Regions from separate parts of the Acidovorax temperans genome, predicted to be linked through region 2. Evidence: predicted binding sites of a transcription regulator. Region 2 holds the regulator's gene; the other holds the start of a gene.

Region 1 (14,594 bases), 410 kb from region 2:
GGGTGCTGGTGCCCGCAAACTTCGGAGGTTTCATCGTGGTCCTCGCTGTGGGGTGCAGGTGCCCGCTGCTTTGGTGCGGCGGTGCCCTGCGTTGTGGGTCAATTTACCAACCCGTAAAAATTTACCAATTGGTAAAATCCCTACAGCAAACAGCGTGCCAACCTCCAGCCAGCCAATTGCCAGTTTTCAGGCCCCGGCTTGTTCCACAATGGTGCAATGACTGCAGCCCGCCCGTCCCCTGCCAACCCCGCCCCCCGCCCCCGCAAGGTGGCCCGCCCGCCCGCACTTGACGAGTCCGCGCCCCGCGCACCCACGGCGTCGCGCTTGCTCAAGGAGCAAGGCATCCTCACCGAGGCGGAGAACCAGTTTGCGCAATTCGGTTTTGAGGGCGCCTCGCTGGAGAGTATTGCCGCCGCCATCGGCATCAGCCGCCACAACCTGCTGTACTACTTCCCGAGCAAGGAGGCGCTGTACCAGCGGGTGCTGGATGACGTGCTCACCCAGTGGCTGGCGGGCATGGAAGACCTGTCGCACAGCGACGACCCGCAGCAAGCGCTGCGGCGTTACATCCGCGCCAAGCTGCACTACTCGCGCACGCGCCCCCAGGGCGCCAAGGTGTTCACCAAAGAGGTGATTGCGGGTGCACCACGGTATGGCACGGCCATCACCGAACGGGTGGCGCCGCTGCTCAAGACCGAGGTGCGCACCTTCGAGCGCTGGGCGCGCGAGGGCCGCATTGCCAAGGTCAGCTTCACGCACCTCATGTTCATCATCTGGTCCGTGACCCAGGCGTATGCGGAGCAGGAGGCCCAGTTCGCCCTGCTGCTGGGCAAGCCCGCCCTGACCGAGCGCGACTACGAAAAGGCCGAAGAGCTGATCGTGCGCATGGTGCTGAGCGCGCTGGCGCCCGATGCGGTGGTCTAGGCAGGCACGGCACACCAGACGCTATATAAACAATAGCTGCTGGCGCAATCAACGTATGCGCCTGAGGCCGATTTCTTTACATATGGGCGTCAAGCGCCCAAGGCTTTCAGCCGCCGATACAGCGATCGCTCGCTGATGTCCAGCTGCTGCGCCAGCGCTGCGCGACTGCCCTGGTGAACGGCGAGTGCCTCTCGCAGGGCCTCGTCGTCCAGCAAGCGTCGTTGGCGTGACGACCCGGCCAACGCCGCCGATGCACGCGGCTCCCCTGCCCCCTCCTCCACAGCACCCGCGAGCGGCGGCAGGCCGCAGGCAAGCGCTTGCTGCACATGCTCCGCGCTGATGGTGTCGCTATCACACAGCAAGGCGGTGCGCTCCAGCAGGTTGCGCAGCTCCCGCACATTGCCGGGGTAAGGCTGTGCCTCCAGCAAGGCCAGCGCAGCGCCAGACAGCTGCAGCGCGCGGCGCGGGGGCGCCACACGCTCCAGCAGCGCGCGTGCCAGCAGGGCAATGTCGCCCTGGCGTTCGCGCAGCGGTGGCAGGTGGATGGGAAAAGTGCTTAGGCGGTAATACAGGTCTTCACGAAAGCGCCCTGCGGCCACCATGTGCGGCAGATTGCGGTGCGTGGCAGACACCACGCGCAGGTCGGCATGCCGCAGCTCGGTGCTGCCTACGCGGCGGTAGGTAACAGTCTCCAGCAGGCGCAGCAGCTTGACCTGCAGCGGCAGGGGGATGTCGCCCACCTCGTCCAGAAACAGCGTGCCGCCGTCGGCCGCCTCCACCAGCCCCGGCCGGGCCTGGGCCGCGCCGGTGAACGCCCCTTTCTCATGCCCGAACAGCTCGGACTCAAACAGCGCCTCGGGCAGGCTGGAGCAGTCTACGGGCACCAGCGCACGCCGCGCGCGCAGGCTGCCCTGGTGCACGGCATGGGCCACCAGCTCCTTGCCCGTGCCTGACTCGCCCAGCAACAACACCGCAGCCCGCGAAGGTGCCACCCGCGCCACCAGGCCCAGCATCTTCTGGAAAGCGGGCGAACGCCCGATGAGCCCCTGCGCCGACGGCACCGGCTGCGCCGCCACCGGCAAAGGCACCATCTTTTCGACGAAGAACCCCGTAGTGCAGTCCGCCCCCACCACGGGCGCCAGCTCAATCTGTACATATTCCTCGCCCTGGGCGGTGTGGTGCACGTGCAGCACCCGTTCGCGTTGCCCCGAGGCGCGCGCCTGCGCGAGTGGGCAGGACTCGCCCGCTTGGTCACAGGGCACGCTGGCGTGGTGGGACACGGCGTGGCAGGTGCGCCCCACCACGCTGCCCTCCGCACCGCCTTCCGTACCGCCCGCTGCACCGAACTGGCGGCGATAGGCCCCATTGGCCGCCAGGATGCGATAGCGGTCGTCCAGCAGGATGTGTGGATCGGGCAGCCCTTCCAGAAAAGACACCAGTTCGGCGGGCGGCGCGGGGAGACGGGGCATGGCAAAAAACCTCGGTACAGGCAAAGGCCCTGACGGTGCACCGGTTTCGCCGACGGGCCTTTGATCTATGCCATGGGGACTGCAATGGATGGCAGTTGGCAGTTAATTTGACAGACGGAGTGGCAGTCCATCCGGCTGGGGCCGGGCCTGCGGCGCGCCCGTCAACCCGATATCGCGCGCGCAACCTGTTGAATTCACAGGCTTTTCATGCAGAGCGCGCCATGGCAGGCCGGTCTTGCGAGTGATGACACGTCGTTTGCGGTAAAGCATTGCCGCCCGCAGCGTTGCGGGCGGTGGCCGTCACCCCGTCGAGCCCCCTCTCGGCGCCACGGCCAGTCCTACCTCTCTCTGAAAGCGCCCCATGGCCCTCCTCCCCGCTACACAGAATGGTTCCCTTCTAGGCACCGACGGCGATCCCTTCGCAGAGCGTCGGCAGCTGGTGCTGCTGACAGCGGCCACGGGCTGCGTGGCGGCGGCAGGGGTTGCCGTGCCCCTGGTGTCCAGCCTGGCCCCCAGCGAACGCGCACGGGCCATGGGCGCCGGTGTGGAGGTGGACATCGGCGACCTGCCGCCCGGTGGCGTGAAGACGGTGGAATGGCGCGGCAAGCCCGTGTGGATCATGCGGCGTACGCCCGAAATGCTGGCCGCCCTGCCCCAGCAAGACGCCGCGCTGGCCGACCCGGCCTCGCGCAAGGACCAGCAACCCGAGTACGCCCGCAACCCGCAACGCTCCATCCGCCCAGAGGTGTTTGTCACGGTGGGTATCTGCACGCACCTCGGCTGCTCTCCCACCGCCGTGCCCGCAGGCATCAGCAACCCCAGCGTGGGCGACCAATGGCAGGGGGGTTTCTTTTGCCCCTGCCACGGCTCCACCTTCGACCTGGCGGGCCGCGTCTTCAAGAACAAGCCCGCGCCCACCAACCTGGAGGTCCCGCCGCACCGCTACGTGTCTGACACCCGGTTGCTCATCGGAGACGACACCGCCTGAGCGATGGCAGCCGCGTGGGGCGGCGCATTGCCGGTTCAGCTTTGCGTCACACCTGCTTCTGCTGCCACAGCACATCCAGCACATGCTGGGTGGCGCGCTCCACAGGGCCCGCGCGGTGGGCGATGCCCAGGGGGCGCCACAGCCGGGGTTGCACCGGCAGCATGCGGATGCGCGGGTCCAGCGGCGTGGCGGTGGATGCCTCGTGCGGTAGCAGCGTGGCTCCATAGCCCGCAGCCACCAGGCTCTTGATGGCATCGTTGTAGTTGAGCTGTATGCGCGCCTTGGGTTGCTCGCCCGCCAGGGCCAGCCATTCGCTCGTCAGGCGCGGCAGGCTGGTGCCGTCGTCATTAAGGATCAACGGCTGCCCCGCCAGCCACTGGGGCGTGACCCTGCGGGGTGCCGCCCAAGCGGAGGGGACGAACGCCATCACCGGGTCGCGCCGCCAGGGCATCACCGTCACCCCGCGCACCGCGGCCATAGGCAAGGCCACCAGGCCCACGTCCAGCGTGCCCAGCCCCAGCCGCGACACGGTCTCCTGTGACGTGAGCACCACCACCTGCACATCGATGCCGGGGTGGTGCTTGCCCAGCACCTCCAGCGCCTGGGGCAGCAGGTGCGCGATGGCGCCGGTGGATGCGCCCAGGCGCACCCGCCCCTCCAGCCCCTGCACCTGGCGCCGCACCAGGTCCATGGCCTCGTCGGCATCGGCCAGCAGGCGCCGGGCCCGCTCCACCAGCACCTCGCCCGCGCCGGACGGCCGCACCTCGCCCCGCTTGCGCACCAGCAACGGCGCACCAATCGACGCCTCCAGGTCGGCAATGTGCAGGCTGACCGTGGGCGGCGCCAGGTGTAGCGTGCGGGCCGCTTCGGCAAAAGACCCGAGGTCAGCGATGGTGACCAGGGTGCGCAGCCGGTCGAGATTGAGTTCGCGCATGACGTTCAGCAGAACTGATCTTGAAGTTTGTGAAATTCAACTTTTCAAAGTTTGGACCGGCGCCGAAGATTCCACATCCCCCCATGCCAGGAATCTGCACCATGACCACCCAGCCCCTTGTTTTTATTGACGGCGACCAAGGCACCACCGGCCTGCAAATCCACCAGCGCCTGCACGGCCGCACCGACCTGCAGTTGCTGACGCTGCCCGAGTCCGACCGCAAGAACCCCACCCGCCGCGCCGAAGCCATCAACAGCTGCGACATCGCCATCCTGTGTCTGCCCGACGCTGCCGCCCGTGAAGCAGTCGCCGCCATCCACAACCCCGCCGTGCGCGTGATCGACGCCAGCTCGGCCCACCGCACGGACGCGCAATGGGTTTACGGCTTTCCCGACATGGATGCGGCGCAGGCCGCGCGCATCGCCAACGCGCAACGCGTCAGCAACCCCGGCTGTTACCCCACAGGTGCTATCGCCCTGCTGCGGCCCCTGGTGCAGGCCGGCTTGCTGCCTGCCGACCATGCACTCAACATCCATGCGGTGTCGGGCTACTCCGGCGGCGGACGTGCCCGCGTGCAAGCCCACGAAGGCCCCGAGGCAGCCCATGCGCCCGCCTTCCAGGTCTATGGGCTGCAGCTGGAGCACAAACACACGCCCGAAATCGCACAATACGCCGGGCTGTCGCAGCGCCCGTTTTTCTTGCCCTCGTACGGTGCCTTCCGCCAGGGCATCGTGCTGACCATCGGGCTGCATCTGCGGCTGCTCGCGCCGGGCACACAAGGCGAACATCTGCACGCCTGCCTGCAGCAGCACTATGCCGACGCCCCCTTTGTCGAGGTGATGCCTCCCGCCACCACCGAAGCGGCCGAGCACCTGGACCCACAGGCCCTGAACGGCACCAACCAGCTGCGGCTGGGGGTGTTCAGCAACGCCCGCCACGGCCAGGTGCTGCTGACCGCCGTGTTTGACAACCTGGGCAAGGGCGCCTCGGGGGCGGCGGTGCAGAACCTGGCTCTGATGCTGGGCGGCACGACCTGACGGGCGCGGGCGGAACCGGAGAGGAGAAGCCTTCTTCCCCCATGTTCTGGGGGGGTGTCTTGAAATGGCCACAAATGCCCGTATCATTAGCACTCACCGCAGACGAGTGCTAACACCGCGCTCCCTGCTGGCAGTTTGGTGGCCCCGGATGGCCGGGGCTGATTGAATCCATCAGCTTTTTTTACTGAAAACAGGAGCAATGCAATGAACCTTCGCCCTCTGCACGATCGCGTGATCGTCAAGCGTATTGAAAGCGAAACCACGACGGCCTCCGGCATCGTGATCCCTGACAACGCCGCCGAAAAGCCTGATCAAGGTGAAGTGTTGGCTGTGGGCCCCGGCAAGAAGAACGACAAGGGTGAAGTGATCGCCCTGAACGTGAAGGTCGGTGACCGCGTTCTGTTCGGCAAGTACTCGGGCCAGACCGTCAAGGTCAACGGCGACGAGCTGCTGGTGATGAAGGAAGACGACCTGTTCGCCGTTGTAGAGAAATAAAGCTACTGCGCAGGCGCCAGGCGTCGTTACTCGGTGCTCGCAATCCTCACGTACAGGAAGTACGTTCCGGTTGCTGCGCTCCGTGCGCCTAGCCTGACACCTGCTCGCTACGCTTACTTTCACCACAAACCGTTATCCGTTTAACGATTTTCAGAATTTAGGAGCCAAAAATGGCAGCAAAAGACGTAGTTTTCGGCGGCGAAGCCCGCGCTCGCATGGTTGAAGGCGTGAACATCCTGGCCAACGCGGTCAAGGTGACTCTGGGCCCCAAGGGTCGCAACGTGGTGCTGGAGCGCTCGTTCGGCGCCCCTACGGTGACCAAGGACGGTGTGTCCGTGGCCAAGGAAATCGAACTGAAGGACAAGCTGCAGAACATGGGCGCCCAGCTCGTGAAGGAAGTGGCTTCCAAGACCAGCGACAACGCTGGTGATGGCACCACCACTGCTACTGTGCTGGCCCAAGCCATCGTGCGCGAAGGCTCCAAGTACGTGGCCGCTGGCCTGAACCCCATGGACCTGAAGCGCGGCATCGACAAGGCTGTCACAGCCCTGGTGGAAGAGCTGAAGAAGGCTTCCAAGCCCACCACCACTTCCAAGGAAATCGCCCAGGTGGGTTCGATCTCCGCCAACTCTGACGCTTCCATCGGCCAGATCATTGCTGACGCCATGGACAAGGTCGGCAAGGAAGGCGTGATCACCGTGGAAGACGGCAAGTCCCTGAACAACGAGCTCGACGTTGTGGAAGGCATGCAGTTTGACCGCGGCTACCTGTCGCCCTACTTCATCAACAACCCAGAAAAGCAAGCTGCCCTGCTGGACAACCCCTTCGTGCTGCTGTACGACAAGAAGATCAGCAACATCCGCGACCTGCTGCCCACGCTCGAGCAAGTTGCCAAGGCTGGCCGTCCCCTGCTGATCATTGCCGAAGACGTCGAAGGCGAAGCCCTGGCTACGCTGGTGGTGAACACCATCCGCGGCATCCTGAAGGTTGTGGCTGTGAAGGCTCCTGGCTTCGGCGACCGCCGCAAGGCCATGCTGGAAGACATCGCCATCCTGACGGGCGGCAAGGTCATCGCTGAAGAAGTGGGCCTGAGCCTGGAGAAGGTGACTCTGGCCGACCTGGGCCAAGCCAAGCGGATCGAAGTGGGCAAGGAAAACACCATCATCATCGACGGTGCTGGTGCCGCTGCCGACATCGAAGCCCGCGTGAAGCAAATCCGCATCCAGATCGAAGAAGCGACCAGCGACTACGACCGTGAAAAGCTGCAAGAGCGCGTGGCCAAGCTGGCTGGCGGCGTGGCAGTGATCAAGGTCGGCGCTGCGACCGAAGTCGAAATGAAGGAAAAGAAGGCCCGCGTGGAAGACGCCCTGCACGCTACCCGCGCTGCTGTGGAAGAAGGCATCGTGGCCGGTGGTGGCGTGGCTCTGCTGCGCGCACGCCAAGCGGCTGGCGAGATCAAGGGCGACAACCCTGACCAAGACGCCGGCGTGAAGCTGATCCTGAAGGCCATCGAAGCGCCTCTGCGCGAGATCGTTTACAACGCTGGTGGCGAGCCATCGGTGGTGGTGAACGCCGTGCTGAACGGCAAGGGCAACTACGGCTTCAACGCTGCCAACGACACCTACGGCGACATGATCGAAATGGGTATCCTGGACCCCACCAAGGTGACCCGTACAGCCCTGCAGAACGCCGCTTCCGTGGCATCGCTGCTGCTGACGACCGAAGCCATGGTGGCTGAGGCTCCAAAGGACGACGCACCTGCTGCTGGCATGCCCGACATGGGCGGCATGGGTGGTATGGGCGGCATGGGCATGTAATTGCCTGGCGGGCATTTCACGGTGCCCTAGCCCAAAGCCTGCAGGTCTCACGGCCTGCAGGCTTTTTTTATGGCGGTGCCGGATGTGCTGCGCCCAACGATGGGCTGCTCTGCCCTGTGACGATAAGCCTGCGCCAGATCACATCAAATTTCATAGCAGGTAGCGCTTACCACACGGGCGCTAGAGCCATTTTTGGCATCAACCATGCCAAACAGCCCGAGCAATAGCCATGGGGCCAAGCTGAACGCCGCATGAACGGGTTGTTAAGCCATTCTTCATGCCCGCGCCGCACCATAGCGGCATGACAACAGCACACCGCCCCCTCTTTGCACGCATCGCAGCCCCTCTGTTGGTGGCTGCGTTGGCGCCCATTGCACACGCTGGCGACACCACGGCCGCCTCGCAAATGCAGCGCTTCAGCGATGCCGCTGGCACCGCGGTCAATGCCGAACGGGGGCGCGTTTTCTTCAACAGCCGCCACGGTGGTGAATGGTCGTGTGCGTCATGCCACGGCAACCCGCCCACCACGCCTGCGCGCCAGCTCCTGGAGCCGGATGATGAAGGGCCTGGATCAGCACTACGGCACCGACGCATCGCTGGACCCCGCCATGGTGCGACAGATCAGCGTGTGGCTGGAAGCCCATGCCGGCACCTTCAAGCGCGTGCGCGAGGCACCTCCGCAAGATCGCATCACCCAGTCTGCATGGTTTGAACGCAAGCACCGCGACATCGAACCCGCCGTGTGGAAGCGCGCTTCCATCGGCAGCCGCGCCAACTGTATGGCGTGCCACACCCGGGCCGACCAGGGTGACTTTGACGACGACCGCGTCCGCATTCCCAAGTGAGCATCCGCATGACCAGCAACAGCCTTCCCCACAACGCGCCGCCCGCACCGTCCGGGTCGGCCCCATCTGTGCCCTCATCGGCCGCCACGCTCCGCCCCGCCACCCGCCGCGTGGTGGATGCCGCCACACGCACGCTGCACTGGCTGATGGCGCTGAGCTTCACCGGTGCCTACATCACCGCCGATGGTGAACGCTGGCGGCTGGTGCACGTCACGCTGGGCTACACCCTGGCGGGGCTGCTGGTGGCGCGGGTGCTGTGGGGGCTGTTTGGCCCCCGGCAGGTGCGGCTGTCCGCGCTGTGGCGCAAGCTACAGGGGTTGCCCGCCTGGCTGCAGTCCCTAGTCGCTGTGCGCTCGCCATCGGAAATGCAGGCCGCCTGGCGGCCAGGGCAAAACCTGTTGATGGCACTGGCCGTGGGGATGATTTTGGTGTCCATCGTCCCGCTCACCCTCAGCGGCTACGCCGTGTGGGACGAATGGGGCGGCGAATGGCTGGAAGAGGTGCACGAGTTCTTCGGCAACGCGATGCTGATGGTGGTGCTGGTGCATGTGGGGCTGATCGCGCTATTGAGCGCGCTGCGCCGCAAGAACCAGGCGCTGCCCATGCTGACAGGCCGTGTGCCCGGTCCTGGCCCCGACTTGGCCAAACACAACCACCGCGCCTTGGCCGCCCTGGTGCTGGCCTGCGTGCTGGGGTTCTGGGCCTGGCAGTGGAACAACGCACCGGTGCAACCCGCGGCCACCAGCTGGGGCTGGAGCGAGAATCACGACGATGACGACGATTGACTGAAGGCACTCCATGCGCATCCTGCTGGCAGAAGACGATGAACTCCTGGGCTCTGGCATCCGTGCGGGCTTGGCGCAGCACGGCTTTCAGGTGGACTGGGTGCGCGACGGCGTAGCGGCAGAGCGGGAACTGGCCACCGGCGCCTACCAAGCCGCAGTGCTCGACCTGGGCTTGCCCCGCCAGGACGGCATGGAGGTGCTGCGCCAAACGCGGGCACGCCGCAACACCACGCCCGTGCTGGTGCTTACCGCCCGCGACGCCGTGCCCGCCCGCATCGAAGGGCTGGACGCGGGGGCCGACGATTACCTCATCAAACCCATCGACCTGCACGAGCTGGCCGCCCGCCTGCGCGCCCTGGTGCGCCGCGCCCATGGGCAAAGCGACACCTGCCTGGCTGCGGGCGATGTGGTGCTGGACCCTGCTGCACACCAGGTGCTGGCCCACGGCCAGCCTGTGGAACTCTCCAATCGCGAATACGACCTGCTGCACGCCCTGATGCTGAACGCGGGCCGCGTGCTCAGCCGCGAACAGCTGGAGCAACGCCTGTACGAATGGGGCAGTGAGATCAACAGCAATGCGGTGGAAGTGCACATCTACCACCTGCGCCGCAAGCTGGGCGCCGGTTTGATCGAAACCGTGCGCGGCGTGGGCTACCGCATTCCACGGGAGCAGGCATGAGCGCCACCATATCAACGCGCACGCCGCGCTCTTTGCAAGCGCGCCTGTTGATGACTGTGCTGGCGCTGGTGGTCGTGGCCTGGGCGGCTGCGGCAGCCCTGGCATGGCAGGAGACCGATGACGAAGTCAGCGACCTGCTGGACGCGCACCTGGCCCAGACCGCCGCCCTGCTGCGCCTGCAGCCGCTGGACGAACTGGACGAAGACCGCCTGAACGAGGCACCCGAGCTGGACAAGCACCAGCCCCGCGTGGTGTTCCAGCTGTGGCATGAGGGGCAGCTGCTGGCCCGATCAGCCAGTGCGCCGCAAGAGCCCCTGACGCAGCGGCGCAAACGGGGCTTTGCCGACAGCACTGTGGACGGCAAGGCCTGGCGCGTGTTTGTGACCCAGGGGCGCGAGAGCGATGTGCGTATTCTGGTGGGCGAGCTGCAATCGGTGCGCGAAGAAATCATCCTGGCCAGCCTCACCAGCATCCTCAAGCCGCTGGCCTGGGCCTTGCCTCTGCTGGCACTGGGCATCTGGTGGGCCGTGCGTGGCTCGGTGCGCCCGCTGGAGCAGCTGAGCCGCGCGGTGGCTACCCGCCAGCCCCAATCGCTGGAGCCGCTACCCACCCAAGGCGTGCCACCCGAGGTGTTGCCGCTGGTGACCGCGTTGAATGATTTGTTTGAACGCACAGCCCGGCTGCTGGCCACTGAACAGCAGTTCACTGCTGATGCCGCCCACGAACTGCGCACCCCCATCGCCGGGATTCGCATGCAAGCCCAAGTGGCACAGGGCGCGGCAGATTCACAGGAACGCGCACGCGCGCTGGAGGCTACCGTGCAAGGCTGCGACCGCGCCACACGCCTGGTGGAACAGCTGCTGCAACTGGCGCGGCTGGATGCAGAGCCAGCCACGGGTAACGCCCAGAGCACGCCGCTGGCAGACGTGATCCGTCCCCTGGTGGCGGAATGCAGCCCGACCGCACAGCGCCGGCAACAGGAAGTGGCAATCACCGAGCCTTTGCCCGCAGCCCTCCATATTCCGCTCCCCGAGCCCTTGGCCCGTGTGCTGTTGCGCAATTTGCTGGACAACGCCGTGCGCTACAGCCCCGATGGCGCGCAGGTGCGGCTGCAGGTGGCCCAGGCCCAGGGCTTTACGGAGTTGACCGTGGAAGACAGCGGCCCCGGCCTGGCACCGGAACAACAGGCAAGGCTGGGCGAGCGGTTCTTCCGCGTGCTGGGCACAGGCCAGACGGGCAGCGGCCTGGGATGGTCCATCGTGCAGCGCATCGCGCGCATTCACCGGCTGCAGATCAGCACCGACACCAGCCCAGAGCTGGGGGGCCTGCGCGTGAAGGTGCGCTGGTAAGGGGGCAGGCCCCTCCCCCACCGAGCCCTCAGACTGGCGTGCGCAAAGCGTGTGTGTCGCGTGCCAACTGGGTGATGCGCGCCCAGTCGCCCTGGCGCATGGCGTCTGCAGGCGTCAACCACGAGCCGCCCACGCAACGCACATTGGGCAAAGCCAGGTAGTTGGGGGCGGTGGCTTGGCTGATGCCGCCCGTGGGGCAGAAGCTCACCTGCCCAAACGGACTGGCCCAGGCCTTGAGCAAGGGGATGCCACCAGCAGCCTCGGCCGGAAACAGCTTGAGGAACGAGAAGCCATCGGCCAGCGCGGCCATGATCTCGCCGGACGTTGCCACGCCCGGCAGCAGCGGCAGGCCAAGCCCCTTGCAGGCATTGCCCACGTCTGAGGTGTAGCCCGGGCTGACGGCAAAACGTGCACCAGCCTCGCTGGCGCGGCGGGCATCATCGGCATTGAGCACGGTGCCCACGCCGACCAAAGCTTCGGGCAAATGGCGCGCGATGGCTTCAATGGCCGGCAGCGCAGCAGCAGTGCGCAGCGTCACCTCCAGCACCTTCACACCACCGGCCAACAGCGCTTCAGCCAAAGGCAGCGCGTCTTCCACGCGGTCGATCACGATGACGGGGATGACAGGGCCGTGGCTGGCGATGTCGAGGGGATTCATAAGTTGGTGCTCCTTGATTTGTTGGGTGTCGGATGCCGCAAGCGGCCTACAAAACTGGCGAGACGCCATACCAGTGCACCCGTGGAGCTGGCTTTGCCAGGCCACTGGGTGCGTTCCCCTCCCGCGCAGCGAGAGAGGGGGAAGGCGCGAAGCGACTCAGGGGGAGCTTCCTGCTACAGCCATGTGCAGGCTCCTTGTTCAGCACCGCCAGCGTGGCGGCGAAAGTTGGTGAAGAGTTCGCGGCCAAAGCCGGTTTGCGCGGGGGCGTTGTAAGGCGCGGGGGTGCGGGCAGCCCAAGTGGCTTCATCGACCAGCACATCCAGCGTGCCTGCCACGGCATCGACCCGCACCATGTCGCCATCGCGCACCTTGGCCAACGGGCCACCGGCCAGTGCCTCGGGCGTAACGTGGATGGCAGCAGGCACCTTGCCCGATGCGCCGCTCATGCGGCCATCGGTGACCAACGCAACTTTGAAGCCCTGGTTTTGCAGCACGGCCAGCGGGGGCGTGAGCTTGTGCAGCTCGGGCATGCCATTGGCCTGCGGGCCCTGAAAGCGCACCACAGCGACCATGTCCTGGTTGACCTCGCCCGCACTGAAGGCGGCGAGCAAGGCCTCTTGCGAATCAAAGACGCGGGCCGGGGCCTCGATGATGTGGCGGTCTTCAGGCACGGCAGACACCTTGATCACCGCACGGCCCAGGCGGCCTTGCAGCAGGCGCAGGCCGCCCGTGGGGGAGAAGGGGTTGGACACGGGGCGCAGCACGCTTTCGTCGCCCGACTGGGCCGGTGCATCTTGCCCGCCTGCGGCAATGCCGCCCGCATTCACGCTCATCACATCGGCGTGCATGAAGCCACCGGCCAGCAGCTCGCGCAAGATCCACGCGGGGCCGCCTGCGGCCTGGAACTGGTTCACATCGGCATCGCCATTGGGGTACACGCGAGCCAGCAACGGCACGGCGGACGAGAGTTCATCAAAGTCCGACCAGTCGATCAGAATGCCCGCGCTGCGCGCAATCGCCACCCAGTGGATTAGGTGGTTGGTGGAGCCGCCCGTGGCCAGCAGGGCCACCATGGCGTTGACGATGCAGCGCTCGTCCACCAGCTTGCCGATGGGGGTGAAGCGGTTGCCGCGCTTGCCGATGTCGAGCACGGTGCGCAGCGCCTGGCGGGTGAAGGCCTCGCGCGCCTCGGTGCCAGGCGCTTCAAACGCCGCGCCGGGCACATGCAGGCCCATGGCTTCCAGCAGCATCTGGTTGCTGTTGGCCGTGCCGTAAAACGTGCAGGTGCCAGGGCTGTGGTACGCAGCGGACTCGGCCTTGAGCAGCTCGTCGCGCCCCACCAGGCCTTGTGCGTACTGCTCGCGCACCTTGGCCTTGTCTTTGTTCGACAAGCCCGTGCCCATGGGGCCTGCGGGCACAAATACACAGGGCAAGTGGCCATAGTGCAGCGCACCGATCAGCAAGCCCGGCACGATCTTGTCGCACACACCCAGCAGCAGCGCACCGTCAAACACATCGTGGGACAGCGCTACCGCAGTGGCCATGGCAATGGCATCGCGGGAGAACAGCGACAGCTCCATGCCGGGCGTGCCCTGCGTCACACCGTCGCACATCGCGGGCACACCGCCCGCCACTTGCACTGTGGCGCCCAGCTTGGCGGCTTCGTCCCGCAAAACGGCGGGGTAGCTTTGGTACGGCTGGTGGGCCGAGAGCATGTCGTTGTAGGCCGTGACGATACCGATGTTGGGCGCCTTCTCGACGGTGACCTTGAACTTGTCGGAACCTGGCAGCGCCGCATAGGCATGGGCCAGGTTGGCGCAGCCCATGCGGTCTTGGGCGGGCTTGCGAGCGATCATGGCATCGATGCCTGCAAGGTAGGCGCCGCGGGTGTCTGCGCTGCGCTGGACAATGCGCTGGGTCACGCGCGCTACAACTGGGTGCATGGAAGTCTCCATCGGTGGGTGGCAAGGCCCCGTGCAGGGTGACGGGGCCCGTTGTATGAGGCCCTAGAATGTAACTCGATAACCACCCCGATTCAACCCATGCCCCTGCAAACCTTGCCCTTGCCGCCGTCCGAACTGGGCGAATCGCCCTTCTGGCACCCCACGGAAAAATCCCTTTACTGGTGTGACATTCAGGGACAAGCGGTGCATGCGTGGCATCCTCAGAGCGGCAAACACCGGCAGTGGCGCATGCCCAGCGAGCCCGGTTGCTGCGCGCCAGTGGCGGCGGGTCGATTGGTAATCGGGTTACGAAACGGTTTCTATCTTCTGGACACGGCCAAGGACAGCGCCGACCCCACCGCCCTCACCTGCCTGGCCCTGCTACCGCCGGAGCAGCACGACACCGCCGTGCTGCGCCTGAACGATGGCCGCTGCGATACCGCGGGCCGCTTTTGGGCGGGCTCAGTCATCACGCCCCGCACGGCACCCAATGCCGCACTGTGGTGCCTGCAGGCCGATGCCAGCAGCGCCACCGGCTACAGCGTGCGCCACATGGCGGGCGATAACTTCACCGCCAACGGCCTGGCCTTCAGCCCTGACAACTGCACCCTGTATTGGTCGAACACGCCGGAACACCGCATTGACCAGTTTGACTTTGATGTGACCACGGG
Region 2 (14,594 bases):
GCGGATGTAGTCGATCACCACATCGCGGTTGGCATCGGGCGAGGCCCAGATGGTGCCCGAGCCGTCGAGCTTGTCGATGAAGCTCTTGCCACTGGTGGCGCGGTAGTTGTTGGTGGCGATCACGAACTCCTGCGCCACATCGATGGGCTTGCCCAGGTACGTCAGGTTCTTGATGCGGCTGCCCACGGGCTGGGTCACGTCAATTTCGTACTGCACGTCTGCCGTGGTGAACATGTCGAAGTTGTACCCAGGGAAGGTGCTGATGAGCTGCTGCTCCGTGGTCTTGGCGGGGTCGATCTGGTTGAAACGCTTGGCAGCGGCTTCGAGCCAGTTCTTGATGTCCGCACCGTTCACCTTCACCGCGTACACGGTGTTGGGGTACAGGTACAGGTCGGCCGCGTTGTTGATGGCCAGCGGGCCCACGGCCACGTCGGTGTAGTCGGCACCACCCTGGAAGCCGCTCTTGAACGGCGCGCTCACCGACAGCACCGGCAGCGCTGCGTATTGCGGCAGGTTGGCCTTGATGTAGGCCGCCACATAGGCTTGCTGGGCCTGGTTCACGATCTGGATCGCGCCGGGGTCGCCCACATCGGCAAACAGCGTGCTCATGCGGAAGTCGGTCTGGCCGATGGGCGTCTTCACGTACTTGATCGCGGCCTGGTGCTGCGTCTCGATCATCGCAGCGATGGTGGCGTCGGGTTCCACGTACACGTTCGCACCCGCTGCGTTCTTGCTCTGGATGTTGCGCAGTTCGCTCTTGCTGGCAGTCTTGTTGACCACCCACTTGCTGCCGTCCCACTGCAGCGCCAGCTGCACCACGCCCAGGGCCTTGCCCCACGAACTGGCCATCACGGCGGGCACACCGTTGATGGTGCCCGCCTTGTGGTCCACGCCGGGCAGGTTGAAGCTGGGGGTGGCGGCAGTGTCTGGGAACACGCCGTGCTGGTGGCCCATCACCATCGCGTCGATGCCCGCCACCTTCGACAGGTGCAGGCCGGGGTTTTCCATGGTGGGCGAGTACGCCGCGCTATCGAGCCCGCCGTGCAGCAGCGCCACCACAATGTCGGCGCCCTTGGCGCGCAGCTCGGGCACGTACTTGGTGGCCGACTCGACCGCGCCTTCGGTGTAGACCTTGCCTTCGAGGTAGCGCTTGTCCCAGTTCATGATGCCGGGGGTGGTGAAGCCGATCACGCCGATCTTGATGGGCAGCTTCACTTCCTTGCCATCGGTGCCCTTGGCCACCACCGTGCGCTCCAGCAGCGTGTAGGGCTGCACCAGCGGCTTCTTGGTCTTGCTGCTGTACACGTTGGCCAGTACGGCGGGGTAACCTGCGCCCGCGCATTTCTTGGTGGGGTCCACACCGTCCACGTCCAGCCCACCGCCCAGCACCTGGTTCAGGAAGGGCAGGCCGTAGTTGAACTCGTGGTTGCCCAGCGTGCCCGCGTCAAAACCCAGAGCGCCCATGGCCTTGTACATGGACAACTGCTGCGTGCAGGGGATGGGGCTGATGGTGGCTTCGTAGTCGGCCAGCGCGGTGCCCTGGATGGTGTCGCCGTTGTCCACCAGCAGGGTGTTGGCAAATTCTTTGCGCGCCGCGCGCACCAGCGTGGCGGTGCGCTCAAAGCCGTAGGTCTTGTCTTCAGCGAGCTTGAAGTAGTCGTAGCTGCGCACGTTGAAGTGCAGATCGGTCGTCTCCAGCACCGCCAGCGTGGCTGTGGCCCCCGCATTGGTATTGCTGTCGCCATCGCTGCCGCCGCAAGCGGCCAGGGATGCAGCCAGCACCACCACGCCCAGCGTGGCAGTGCGGCGCGACACATGCCCCAGCATGCCGGAGCCTGCGGAGCGGAAAACAGAGGTCTTGATCAACATGGGCAACCCAAGAAAAACAAAACCGCGAGTGTGGGAACCGCGTTTGACAGCGGTGTGACGGGTGTGTGGCACACGCTGCCCGGCGTCGTGCATGCGACAGAGGCTTGAGAGCCTTTTCAAGATCTTTGCGGGGCCACCGCCCGCGCGTTACGCACGGACACGGTCAGCCGCCACGGGCTGGGTTATCGTGCAGGCATGGGCTCTGTACGCAGCCTTTCCATCCACTGAATCACTCAAGGAGCCTTTGCATGAAAAACTCTCTCTGGACCCTGGCAGGCACTTCCGTAGCTGCAGGAATCCTGGCGGGCTGCGCTGCGCCCAACCCAGGTGCTGGCGCGTCAAACACCCCAGCAGGCCAGCCCCCCGTGGGTGGCCAATGCAATGCTGCGCCAGCGCAGTCGTTTGTGGGCAAAGACAGCACCGCCAGCGTGATCGAGGCGGCGCGGGTGCAGTCGGGTGCCCACATGGCGCGGGTGTTGCGCCCCGGCCAGATGATCACGAAGGAATACAACGCACAGCGCCTGAACCTGGTGGTGGACGACAACGGCCGCATCACGGCCGTGCGCTGCGGCTGACGCGCGGCCCTGCAGGGGCTGGGCTTAGTCGGCCAGAAACAGCTCTTGCAGATCGCTCAAGAAGTCAAAGCCCCGCTCAGTGGGGCGCACATGCCCGCCCTCGCGCACGATCAGGCCTTTGCTTTGCGCGGCATCCAGCGCTTTGGCAATGGCGCTGATCGGCAAGCCCGTGCGTTCGGTGAAGTCGGTCAACGCAAAGCCGCCGCGCAAGCGCAGCGCGTTGAGCATGTATTCAAACGGCAAATCAGCCCGGCGCACATCGTCGTCCTGCGCCACGGCATGGCCTGCCAGGGCGTTGTCCATGTAGCGGGCCGGGTCGCGAAAGCGTACCTGCCGCACCACGCGGTGCGCAAAGCTCAGCTTGCTGTGCGCGCCCGCACCAATGCCCAGGTAATCGCCAAACTGCCAGTAGTTGGTGTTGTGAAAGCACTGGTGGCCCGCGCGGGCGTAGGCGGAAATCTCGTACCGCGCCAACCCGGCCGCGCCCGTCATCTCGGTGATGCGGTCAAGCATGGCATAGGCCAGGTCGTCCTCAGGAATGGCGGGCGGGTACTTGGCGAAGTAGGTGTTGGGCTCGATGGTGAGGTGGTAGATGGAGATGTGGGGCGGCGCCAGTTGCAGCGCCTGCTGCATGTCCTGCTCCATCTGCGCCAGGGTCTGGCCTGGCAGGGCGTACATGATGTCGAGGTTGAAGGTGTCGAACGCGCTGGCAGCCTCCGCCACCGCCGCCAGGGCTTGGGCGCGGTCGTGCACGCGGCCCAGGGCCTTGAGGTGCGCATCGTTGAAGCTCTGCACCCCAATGGACAGGCGCGTGACGCCCGCGCTGCGGTAGGCGCGAAACCGGTCCTTCTCAAAGGTGCCGGGGTTGGCCTCCATGGTGATTTCGCAGTCAGCCTCCAGCCGCAGGCGGGCGCGGATGTCGCTGAGCAGGCGGTCTATGGCCTGTGGTGCAAACAGGCTGGGCGTGCCGCCACCAATGAAGATGCTGTGCACCGAACGGCCCCAGATCAGCGGCAGCGCGGCTTCCAGGTCGGCCATGAGCGCGTCTATGTAACGCTGCTCGGGCACCTCACCCGCCGCGCTGCCGCCGCGCGCTTCGTGCGAGTTGAAGTCGCAGTAGGGGCACTTCTTCAGGCACCAGGGCAGATGCACGTACAGCGACAGAGGCGGCAGGCTGGCCAGCTGCAGCAGACCGGGGCGCATGTAGTGCTGGATGTCGCGCACCACGGCGGGCGCGTCATCGGCACTAGCAGGAATTATGGGAATAGCCATTCAAAGCTCAAAAAAATAGGAGCGCTTCCATCGCAGCGGTGGCTAGCAAGAGGCACTGCCATGCGAGCGACCGCCGCGCAAGGGCCGCCGCGGCAGCGCAGCTGCGTTTCACTTGCGTGCGCTGGCGGTGTCCCCCCTTGGGGGGAAGGCGCGAAGCGACTCAGGGGGGACTTCATCCAAACCAGCGCTCACGCATCAGGGCCAGCATTTGTGCGGCGGAGCGGCCCCGGTGGCTGTGCGCGTTCTTCACCTCCTCGGGCAGCTCGGCAAAGGTCTTGCCAAATTCGGGAATGAACATGACCGGGTCGAAACCAAAACCGTTGCTGCCGCGCGGCTCGGTGGTGATCTCGCCCACCACGCGGCCTACGGCAATCAGCGGCTCGGGGTCCTGCGGGCTGCGCACGGCCACCAGGGTGCTGACCATGGCGGCGCGGCGGTTGGTCACGCACTGCATCTGTTCCAGCAGCGCACGCACGTTGTTCGCGTCGCTTTTTTCGTAGCCGAACTGGGTGCAGTAGTAGGCCGTGTCCACGCCCGGCAGGCCGCCAAACGCGTCCACGCACATACCCGCATCGTCGGCCAGCGCGGGCAGGCCGGTGTGTTGCGACGCAAAGCGGGCCTTGGTCAGCGCGTTCTCGACAAAGGTACGGAAGGGCTCTTCGGCCTCACCCACGCCCAGGTCGCCCTGGCGCACCAGTTCCACGCCCAGCGGGGCAAACATGGCCTGCAGCTCGGCGAGCTTGCCCTGGTTGTTGGATGCCAATACGAGTTTCATAGTCAAATCATGCTCTTCTAGCGAATGCTAGTGATGCACTCGATAAATGTCGTACGTCGAAATCGTCGTTTACAGACGTGCGGCGATTTCCATCACTACTATTCGCTAGAAGAGCCTCAAATCAGGCTCCAGCGCTTATTGATCAAGCGCCAGCAGCTATCAAATCAATAGTAAAAAATCAGGCTGTCAGGGCCTGCTGCTGCAACAGGATCAGCTCGGCAATGCCTTTTTCGGCCAGCGCCAGCAATTGGTCCATTTCTTTGCGGGTAAAGGCCACGCCTTCGGCCGTGCCCTGCACTTCCACGTAGTGGCCCGCACCGGTCATCACCACGTTCATGTCGGTGTCGCAGTCCACGTCTTCCACGTATTCCAGGTCGAGCAGCGGCGTGCCTTGCACGATGCCCACCGAGATGGCGGCCACGGGCTCGCGCAGGGGCGACTGGGTGATCTTGCCTGCGGCGATGAGTGTGTTCACCGCGTCTTGCGCGGCCACCCACGCGCCGGTGATGGCGGCAGTGCGGGTGCCGCCATCGGCCTGGATCACGTCGCAGTCAAGCTGGATGGTGCGCTCGCCCAGCAGCTTCAAATCAAACACCGCACGCAGTGAGCGGCCGATGAGGCGCTGGATCTCTTGTGTGCGGCCGTTTTGCTTGCCGCGTGCAGCTTCGCGGTCGCTGCGGGTGTGGGTGGCGCGGGGCAGCATGCCGTATTCGGCCGTCACCCAGCCTTCGCCACTGCCGCGCTTGTGGGGCGGCACGCGCTCTTCTACCGAGGCGGTGCACAGCACCTTGGTGTTGCCAAACTCGATCAGCACCGAGCCCTCGGCGTGCATGGTGTAGTGGCGCGTGATGCGCACAGGGCGTAACTGGTCAGCGGCGCGTTGGCCAGAGCGTTGGAAGGTGGTCATGTCAGCAGCGATCACATCGCTAAAAGAGTTACAAAACAGACGGGCCCCTGAAGGGCCCGTGCTCACAGGGTTCGGGGCCAGCGCCTCAGCCGCGGCGGGCGGCCGACCGGCGAATGGCTTCGTTGATTTCGGCGATCGAGCGCTCAATGGCCGCATCGTCCAGATCGTCGGCCAGGCCATCGAGCGGGCCGGCCTGGATGGTGGAGGCAAACACATCGTCGCTGATGCTGTCGGTGGACACGCCCTGGGTGGACTCGAATGCATCGGGCGTCTCCCACTCCAGGGCCACCACGGTCACGTTGTCGCTGCTGTCGCCCGCCTTGCGCAAGGCTTCTTCTACCAGTTCAGGCACTGCATGAGAAACGGGCTGACGGGCCAGCTGCTTGGTGATTTCTTCATCGCTCAAGGTGCCCCACAGGCCGTCTGAGCACAGCAACAGGCGGTCTCCCTGCTCCAGGTACACAGGCCCGGTGATGTCGTAGATGGGCTTGGTGGGCGAGCCCAGGCAGGTAAACAACACGTTGCGGTTCACCCGGTCCATGCCCAGTGGGGGCGCGTTGCGCAGTTCCAGGTACGAGTGGTCGCGCGTGCGGGTCAGCAAATCTCCGTCGCGCACCATGTACAGCCGCGAATCACCGCAGTGCACCCACGAGGCGGCTCCGCCCTGCAACACTGCCGCCACCAGCGTGGTGCGCGGTGTGTCGATCATTCCCTTCTCAGACGCGTATCGCAGAATCTGGTGGTGGGCTGCCAGCAGTGCGCCCGAAAGGAATTCCTGCACATCCTGGATCTGGGGCTTGGCCTGGCGCTGGAACAGTGCCGAGACGGTTTGCAGCGCGATTTGCGCGGCCACCTCGCCCTCAGGGTGCCCGCCCATGCCGTCGGCCAGCACAAAGAGCCCCGACTCGCGGGTGTAGCAGTACCCCATGCGGTCTTCGTTCTTTTCGCGGCCGCCGCGGCGGCTGATCTGGAAAACCGAGAATTTCATAGTGGTTCACGCAAACAGGGATGCGCACAGGCATCGTCAATGAATAGGCCGTTTGCCCCGCTGACCCGCTTGGCGTAGATCGCGTTCATTTGGGCTTGGCTCCGATGCCGGTGGCTTCACCCACCTTTTGCACGTTCTTCTTGGTGTCAGACACCAGGGTGTCCAGCTGCAGCCGCATTTTTTCAGCCACCGAGAGCTTGGTGTAGCGGCGCTCACCTTCCCGGCTCAGTTCCTTTTGCAAAGCAAACACCGATTGCGGGCGCGAGAGCGGGTCCAGCGCCATGCACCATTCCACCACTTCGATCAGGTTGTCCGAGTACACACCGCGCAGCTTGGTCAATGCCAGCGAAAGGCGGTCTTTTTCGATGCGCTGAGGCGCTTCATTGGGCGGAAAGCCTTGCATGCAGGCATAGATGCAGGCACCTATGGCGTAGATGTCGGTCCACGGCCCCATCTGTGAATCACGCCGGTACATCTCGGGCGCAGCAAAACCGGGGGTGTACATGGGGCGGATGAAGTTGCCTTCCTTGCTCAGCACCTCGCGCGCCGCGCCAAAGTCAATCAGCACAGCCTTGTTGTCATCGGTGATGAAGATGTTGGCGGGCTTGATGTCCAAGTGCAGCATCTTGTGCTGGTGCACGATGCGCAGGCCGCGCAGCACTTCATCGAACAATGAGCGGATGGTGGATTCGCGGAAGACCTTCTGCGTCTTCAGGTCGCGCGCGGTGATGATGAAATCCTGCAGGGTCGCGCCCTCCAGGTAGTTCATCACCATGTAGACGGTTTCGTTCTCGCGGAAGAAGTTGAGCACGCTGACCACCGAGGCGTGCGAAATCTGCGCGAGCGAACGCCCTTCTTCAAAAAAGCTCTTGAGGCCCAGGCGGTACAGCGAGAGTTTTTCAGGCGGCACCTTGGGCAGCAACTCGCCTGGCGCGCGCGTGGCCAATGATGAAGGGAGGTATTCCTTGATGGCAACCTGCTGGCCCTCGGAATCCACAGCGAGGTACACCACGCCGAAGCCGCCGGAAGAGACCCTGCGCACCACGCGATAGCCACCGAGCAACGTATCTGGTGGCAATGGTGCGGGCTTGATTTTTGACATATTTTGCGAAGATGACTCGGGGGTTAGGCGGAACCCGGATAATCGCCGGATCGCAAGCAACCATCAAAAAGTCCAATGCCAGTTTACAGCATGACCGGATACGCCAGCGCGCAGCAAGGCGCGTCTGCCACTGGCGCTGAAGCCGAGGGCCGCGCCCCCCAAAATCGCAGGCTGGGCCTGGAAATCCGTTCGGTCAACAGCCGCTTTCTGGACCTGTCCTTCCGCCTTCCTGACGACCTGCGAGCGCTGGAACCCACGCTGCGCAGCCTGCTCACAGCCCGCCTCAAGCGTGGCAAGGTGGAGGTGCGTGCCGCCATCGAAAACGAAGACAGCAACACCCTGCAAGACCCACCAGCGCGCTTGCTGCAACGCCTCAACACCTTGCAAGACTCCGTCAAGGCTTGGCTGCCCGGCGCTGCACCGCTGAGCGTGGCCGATGCGCTGCGCCTGTGCGCCAACGCCAATACCAGCTCGCACGACTGGAGCGAAGCCGTGCCTGCGCTGGCCGAAGAAGCCCTCACAGCGCTGCTGTCCGCCCGCGAACGCGAAGGCAAGCGCCTGGCCGCCATGGTGCTGGACCGCGCCAAGCAACTGCGCGCGCTGGCCCAGCAAGCGGTGCCGCTGGTGCCGCAACTGGTCGAGCAGCAACGCCAGCGCTTCATGGAGCGCTGGAAGGAAGCCATGGCCCTCACCGATGGCGCCATCCTGCCCGAGGCCGCCCGCGACCGCGCACTGACCGAAGCCACCGCTTTTGCCATTCGCATCGACGTGGCGGAAGAAATCACGCGCCTGGAGTCGCATCTGGATGAAATCGAACGCCTGCTGAAAAAGGGCGGCGAAGTCGGCAAACGCCTGGACTTCCTCATCCAGGAGTTGCACCGGGAAGCCAACACCCTGGGCTCCAAATCTGCCGCCCTGGACCTCACCCGCATCAGCGTGGACATGAAGGTCCTGATCGAGCAAATGCGCGAGCAAGTGCAAAATATCGAATAACACTCATTTTTTGATAGCGCCTTGCGCTTATCTGCTATGGACTACCCCGGAAATCTCTTTGTAGTTGCGGCCCCCAGCGGTGCTGGCAAATCCAGCCTCGTCAAGGCCCTGCTGGAGCTGGACTCTCACGTCCACCTGTCGATCTCCCACACCACCCGCGCGCCCCGCGGACAGGAAAAGCACGGTCGCAATTACTACTTCGCATCTCAGTCCGAATTCGACGCCATGGTGCAGGCCAATGCCTTCGTGGAATGGGCGCATGTGCATGGCAACCGTTACGGCACTTCCAAGAAGGCGATTGAAGAACGCATTGCCCAAGGCGCCGATGTGATTCTGGAGATCGACTTCCAGGGCGCATTGCAGGTGAAGCAGGCCTTCAGCAACGCAGTGCTGGTTTTTATCCTCCCCCCCAGCTGGGAGGAACTCCGCTCGCGCCTGGAACGCCGGGGCGAGGATTCGGCCGAAACCATCGAGCTGCGCCTCAAGAACGCCGCGATCGAGATGGCACAGGTCGATAAATTTGACTTCGTTATAATCAACGAGTTGTTCGAGAGCGCCCTTTTTGATCTGAAAGCGGTCGTTCACGCCCAGCGACTCAAGTACGCCGCGCAACGCCGCGCCCGTGCAGACACCTTCAAGTCGCTCAATATCACCTGAATCCCGGAGTAAAACGATGGCACGCATCACCGTAGAAGACTGTCTGGAAAAGATCCCCAACCGCTTCCAGCTCGTGTTGGCCGCCACGTACCGCGCTCGCATGCTGAGCCAGGGCCACGCCCCCCGCATCGAAAGCCGCAACAAGCCCGCCGTGACTGCCTTGCGCGAAATCGCCGAAGGCAAGGTCGGTCTGGAAATGCTGAAAAAAGTTCCAGGTTGATTTTTGTCGGGCAATGCCCCCAAATGAGCACCGCTATGCGGTGCTTTTTTTTGCTTCTCCGCCACCCCTCCAACTCCCGCGCTACATTTAAGGCATGACCGCGGTGCTCAACTTACATTCTGCAACGCAGACCCGACCTGGCGATGCCCAGCCTACAGCCAGCCCGACCGCCGCCGCAGCCAACGCCGCAGCGGCCAGCTTTGCTGCGCTGACGGAAAACCTCAGCTACCTGGACGCCGCCAGCATTGAACAGGTAAGGCAGGCCTATCGCTTCGCTGACGAAGCGCACCTGGGGCAACTGCGCAACAGCGGTGAGCCTTACATCACCCACCCCATTGCCGTGGCGGCGCAATGCGCCGCCTGGAAGCTAGATGCACAGGCCCTGATGGCCGCCCTGCTCCACGACGCCATGGAAGACTGCGGCGTGACCAAGGCCGATCTGATTGACCGGTTCGGCGCCCCGGTGGCAGAGCTGGTGGACGGACTGACCAAGCTGGACAAGCTCCAGTTCAACACCCGCGAAGAAAACCAGGCAGAGTCTTTTCGCAAGATGCTGCTGGCGATGGCGCGGGATGTGCGGGTCATCCTCATCAAGCTGGCCGACCGTACGCACAACATGCGCACACTGTCGGACATGCCCCGCAGCAAGTGGGGGCGCATTTCCTCCGAAACGCTTGAGATTTACGCCCCTATTGCTCACCGCCTTGGGCTGAACCAGACCTACCGCGAATTGCAAGACCTTGCGTTTCGGCATCTGCACCCCTGGCGCTACGCCACCCTCTCAAAGGCGGTCAACAAGTCGCGCAACCGGCGGCGGGATCTGGTGCAAAAGGTACAAGCCGAGGTAGACGCAGCCTTCAATCGCATAGGCATGAAAGTCCGCCTGGCGGGGCGCGAGAAAACGCTGTACGCGATTTATCAAAAAATGCACCTCAAGCACCTGAGCTTTGCCCAGGTGACGGACATCTACGGCTTTCGCGTCATCGTACCCACCATCACGGACTGTTATACCGCACTCGGTGTTTTGCACCAGATGTACAAGCCTGTCCCAGGCAAGTTCAAGGATCACATCGCCATTGCCAAACTCAATGGCTACCAGTCTCTGCACACCACGCTGGTGGGGCCATCTGGAATCAACATCGAATTCCAGATACGCACGGACGAGATGCATGTGATTGCGGAAGCCGGCGTAGCAGCGCACTGGCTCTACAAGGCGCAAGACTCTGACGGCTCATCAGCAGAGCGACTGGGTACCAAATGGCTGCAGTCGCTTTTGGACATCCAGAACGAAACCCGGGATGCCGCGGAGTTCTGGGACCATGTCAAGGTGGATCTTTTCCCGGACGCGGTCTATGTTTTCACACCCAAGAGCCAGATCATGGCATTGCCGCGCGGAGCCACAGTGGTGGATTTCGCGTACGCCATCCACAGCAATGTGGGCGATCGAACCACGGCAGCCAAAATCAACAACGAGCAAGTGCCCTTGCGCACCGAGCTGAAAAATGGGGATGTGGTCGAGATCATTACCACGCCTGTTTCCACACCGAACCCCGCCTGGCTGGGGTTCGTGCGCACCGGACGTGCTCGTTCCAAGATACGGCACTACCTCAAAACGCTGGCCCACACCGAGTCCGAAAGCCTGGGCGAAAAACTGCTCATCCAGGCAATTCGCGCGGAAGGCCTGGAACAGCTCCCGCCCGACGAAGGCGAAACGCATGCTCTTTGGGAAAAGCTGTTGCGCTTCACAGGCAACCGCAACCGCAGTGAATTGCTGACGGATTTGGGACTGGGCAAACGTATCGCCAGCATCGTGGCAAAACGGCTGGTGGTACTGCTGGGCGAGCACGGCCATCGTCCCGATGCACTGCTGCTCACGCGCGAGCGGTACACCTCACACGAGACCCTCTCCCAGGGCGCAGTCACTCTGGATGGTAGTGAAAACGCTTCCGTACAATATGCACCTTGCTGCCGCCCGGTGCCGGGTGATCGCATCGTCGGCTACCTGGGCCGCGGCGAGGGGCTGGTCGTACACAACGCGGATTGCAGTGTGGCCAAGCGCTTGCAGCACAAAGACAGCGAACGCTTCATTGCCGTGGACTGGGCAGACGAACCGACACGCCTGTTCGAAACCGGGGTGGTTGTGACCGTCATCAACGGCAAGGGCGTACTCGCACGGATCGCCCAGGAGTTGGCCAACTCCGAAGCGGACATCACCCATGTGGACATGGATGACGAGGCCGCCCTGGACACCACTGACCTTAGGTTCGTTGTTGCGGTACGTGACCAGGCACATCTGGAGGCGGCTCTGCGGAATTTGCGCCGCACCCAGGCGGTGATTCGTGCCAACAGAATCACGCCGCAAGCGACGTGACTCTGCCCTGCCATCCAGAGCAGCGATGGCAGGAGAGCCACAACTCAAGACTTTACAGGGTCGGGATAGCAGACGGATCTCACCTCCAGCATGCGGGTGCCTGCTGGAGTCGGAAGCGCCACCTCATCCCCCACCCTGGCTTTGAGCAATGCCCGGGCTACGGGCGCAATCCAACTCACCTGCCCCGCGTGACTGTCCGCCTCATCAATGCCCATGATGGTGATGGTTCGATCCACTCCCTCATCATCACAATAGGTCACGGTGGCGCCAAAAAACACCTGATCGCTACCCGCGTGAAGGCTAGGGTCAACCACCTCAGCGATCTCTAGACGCTTTGTCAAAAAGCGGATGCGACGATCAATCTCCCGCAGCCGCTTTTTGCCGTAAAGGTAATCGCCATTCTCGGAACGATCTCCGTTGCTGGCAGCCCAGTGCACTGCCTCGACGACTTTAGGACGCTCGTTGTCAATCAGGTCCAGCAACTCCGCACGAAGGCGTGCGTATCCTGCAGGAGTGATGTAGTTCTTGGCACCTTTGGCCAAGGGAGGCAACGACACCTCGTCATCTTCATCACCATCCGTCTCTTTGGTGAAGGCTTTGCTCATGGCGCATTCATCTCCGAAAAGAATAAAGCGATTGGACAAATGAAAAAGCCTGCAACTTTTCAGTTGCAGGCTTTAAACATTGGTGCGGCTGGCAGGAATCGAACCCACGACCCCTTGGTTCGTAGCCAAGTACTCTATCCAGCTGAGCTACAGCCGCTAAGCTTTGAATTATAGCATAAATTTTTAGAACTTTAAAAATTTATGCAACTTGCTTTTGTCTTCTTAGCGAAGACATCAGCTTCATCGCATGACTGAGATTGTAATACACGCCAGACTGCATTTTTTGAAAAATGCCACTTTTTATGAAAAAGTGGGCTGCATTCGCAGCAGGCCTTTTGGTAGGGCGTGAGGGACTTGAACCCGCGACCAAAGGATTATGAGTCCTCTGCTCTAACCAACTGAGCTAACGCCCCAAACCAGCCTGCTTCTCAGGACGACGGATTGTAAGGCGTTTATTTGCGGTAACTGAGCGCGTTGGAAACCAGCTTGGAAGTGATGTCCACGATCTGGATCATCTTGTCGTACGGCATGCGCGTCGGGCCGATCACCCCCAACGTTCCGACAACTTTGCCATCGACCTCATAAGGAGCGCTGACCACTGACAGCTCCTCGAAAGGAACCACCTGACTCTCGCCCCCAATGTAGATGCGCACGCCTTCGGCCTGGCTCGAGATATCGAGCAAGCGCAGGATTTGCGTCTTTTGCTCAAAGAGATCAAACGCCCGGCGAAGGTTCCCCATGTCACTGGAAAAATCGCTCACTGACAACAGATTCCGCTCCCCTGAAATCACGACCTCATCCTGGGCTTGCGATAACGCCTCAGAACTCACGTTGACCGCAGCCTGCATCAAAGAGGCGATCTCGCCTCTCAACAAATCCACCTCCGACTTCAAGCGCTCCCTGACCTGCTCCATTTCCAAACCTGCATAGTGCGCGTTGAGAAAGTTGGCAGCTTCGACAAGCTGGGATTGCGAATAGTCGGAATCAGTGAAGATGACCCGATTTTGAACATCGCCCTCAGGCGAAACGATGATCACCAAAAACCGGCGTTCTGACAGTCTCAAGAACTCTATGTGACGAAATACCGAACTGCGGCGGGGTGCCATGACCACACCGACAAACTGAGACAGACTGGACAGAAGATGAGCCGCATTCGCGATCACTTTTTGCGGCTGCTCGGGCATCAATTGCGGAGCCTCCAGCCCGTCCCGCTGCACCGTCAACATGGTGTCCACGAACAAGCGGTAGCCTCGGGCTGTAGGTACACGCCCTGCCGAGGTGTGGGGACTTGCAATAAGCCCCAACTCTTCCAAGTCCGCCATCACATTGCGGATGGTGGCAGGAGACAAATCCAGCCCGGAGGCCCGAGAAAGCGTGCGTGAGCCTACGGGCTGGCCGTCTGCGATGTAGCGCTCGACCAGCGCTTTGAGCAACAACTTGGCACGGTCATCGAGCATGGTTTGATTTTAATGATGTAATTTCCAAATGACTCTGAAATTCCGTCGTGTCGCGCTCATCGGCAAATACCAACCCTCTGCGGCTCCAGGCATGTCCGAGAGCAGCTTGCTGGCCCTTGAGAAGATTGCTGACTTCATGACGAACTTGGGCTGCGAGGTAATGCTGGAAGCAGAGACAGCGCAGAACACTGGGCTTACAGAATTTCCATCAATTCAAGTGGAGGAAATGGCCACTTGCGACGTGGGGCTGGTGGTCGGCGGGGACGGCACGATGCTGGGCATCGCACGTAGGCTGGCACGCCATGGGGTACCGCTCATTGGCATCAATCAAGGCAGATTGGGCTTCATCACCGACATCCCTTTTGAAGCGTACCAGACTACCTTGGGCCCCATGTTGCGTGGCGAATATGAGGAAGACTCAAGACCCCTCATGCATGCACGCGTGATGAGAGGCGAAGAGGTGGTATTCGAAGCGTTCGCCATGAATGATGTGGTGGTCAATCGCGGCGGAACATCGGGGATGGTGGAGTTGCGTGTTGAAGTGGGGGGCAGATTTGTCTCGAACCAGAGAGCGGACGGATTGATCATCGCCTCGCCGACAGGGTCCACTGCATATTCACTGTCCGCAGGGGGACCCATGCTGCACCCCGCTATTCCAGGTTGGGTTTTGGTTCCCATCGCACCGCACACACTATCCAACCGCCCGATCGTTCTTTCGGACGCGACAGAAGTCGCCGTGGAGGTGGTCAGTGGGCGGGACGTCAGTGCCAACTTTGACATGCAATCTTTAGCGTCACTTCAGC

Evidence for each region. Region 2 encodes HrcA, which represses chaperone genes, less so after heat shock. Its sites were predicted from a motif close to TTAGCACTCNNNNNNNNNGAGTGCTAA; they were not measured.
Region 1: a site for HrcA is predicted at 5,439-5,465, ahead of PQV96_RS16835 (co-chaperone GroES). Genes of this name have one in related genera too.

The regions. Positions count from the first base shown of each region.
Region 1 is NZ_CP117193.1:3,593,020-3,607,613, forward strand. Features, by position in the region: gene PQV96_RS16805 (hypothetical protein) at 1-34, opposite strand, end outside; gene PQV96_RS16810 (TetR/AcrR family transcriptional regulator) at 217-924, shown strand; gene PQV96_RS16815 (sigma-54 interaction domain-containing protein) at 1,014-2,393, opposite strand; gene petA (ubiquinol-cytochrome c reductase iron-sulfur subunit) at 2,755-3,381, shown strand; gene PQV96_RS16825 (LysR family transcriptional regulator) at 3,428-4,315, opposite strand; gene argC (N-acetyl-gamma-glutamyl-phosphate reductase) at 4,417-5,352, shown strand; gene PQV96_RS16835 (co-chaperone GroES) at 5,557-5,847, shown strand; gene groL (chaperonin GroEL) at 6,018-7,664, shown strand; partial or broken gene PQV96_RS16845 (DUF1924 domain-containing protein) at 8,071-8,154, shown strand; gene PQV96_RS16850 (hypothetical protein) at 8,222-8,509, shown strand; gene PQV96_RS16855 (cytochrome b/b6 domain-containing protein) at 8,518-9,294, shown strand; gene PQV96_RS16860 (winged helix-turn-helix domain-containing protein) at 9,308-9,973, shown strand; gene PQV96_RS16865 (ATP-binding protein) at 9,970-11,322, shown strand; gene eda (bifunctional 4-hydroxy-2-oxoglutarate aldolase/2-dehydro-3-deoxy-phosphogluconate aldolase) at 11,351-11,980, opposite strand; gene edd (phosphogluconate dehydratase) at 12,154-13,923, opposite strand; gene PQV96_RS16880 (SMP-30/gluconolactonase/LRE family protein) at 14,023-14,594, shown strand, end outside.
Region 2 is NZ_CP117193.1:3,178,381-3,192,974, forward strand. Features, by position in the region: gene PQV96_RS14930 (bifunctional 2',3'-cyclic-nucleotide 2'-phosphodiesterase/3'-nucleotidase) at 1-1,827, opposite strand, end outside; gene PQV96_RS14935 (I78 family peptidase inhibitor) at 2,118-2,444, shown strand; gene hemW (radical SAM family heme chaperone HemW) at 2,469-3,716, opposite strand; gene rdgB (RdgB/HAM1 family non-canonical purine NTP pyrophosphatase) at 3,889-4,491, opposite strand; gene rph (ribonuclease PH) at 4,670-5,398, opposite strand; gene PQV96_RS14955 (PP2C family protein-serine/threonine phosphatase) at 5,484-6,386, opposite strand; gene PQV96_RS14960 (serine/threonine protein kinase) at 6,472-7,488, opposite strand; gene PQV96_RS14965 (YicC/YloC family endoribonuclease) at 7,564-8,481, shown strand; gene gmk (guanylate kinase) at 8,518-9,138, shown strand; gene rpoZ (DNA-directed RNA polymerase subunit omega) at 9,155-9,358, shown strand; gene PQV96_RS14980 (RelA/SpoT family protein) at 9,453-11,729, shown strand; gene greB (transcription elongation factor GreB) at 11,774-12,334, opposite strand; tRNA gene PQV96_RS14990 (tRNA-Arg) at 12,415-12,491, opposite strand; tRNA gene PQV96_RS14995 (tRNA-Ile) at 12,671-12,747, opposite strand; gene hrcA (heat-inducible transcriptional repressor HrcA) at 12,787-13,791, opposite strand; gene PQV96_RS15005 (NAD kinase) at 13,820-14,594, shown strand, end outside.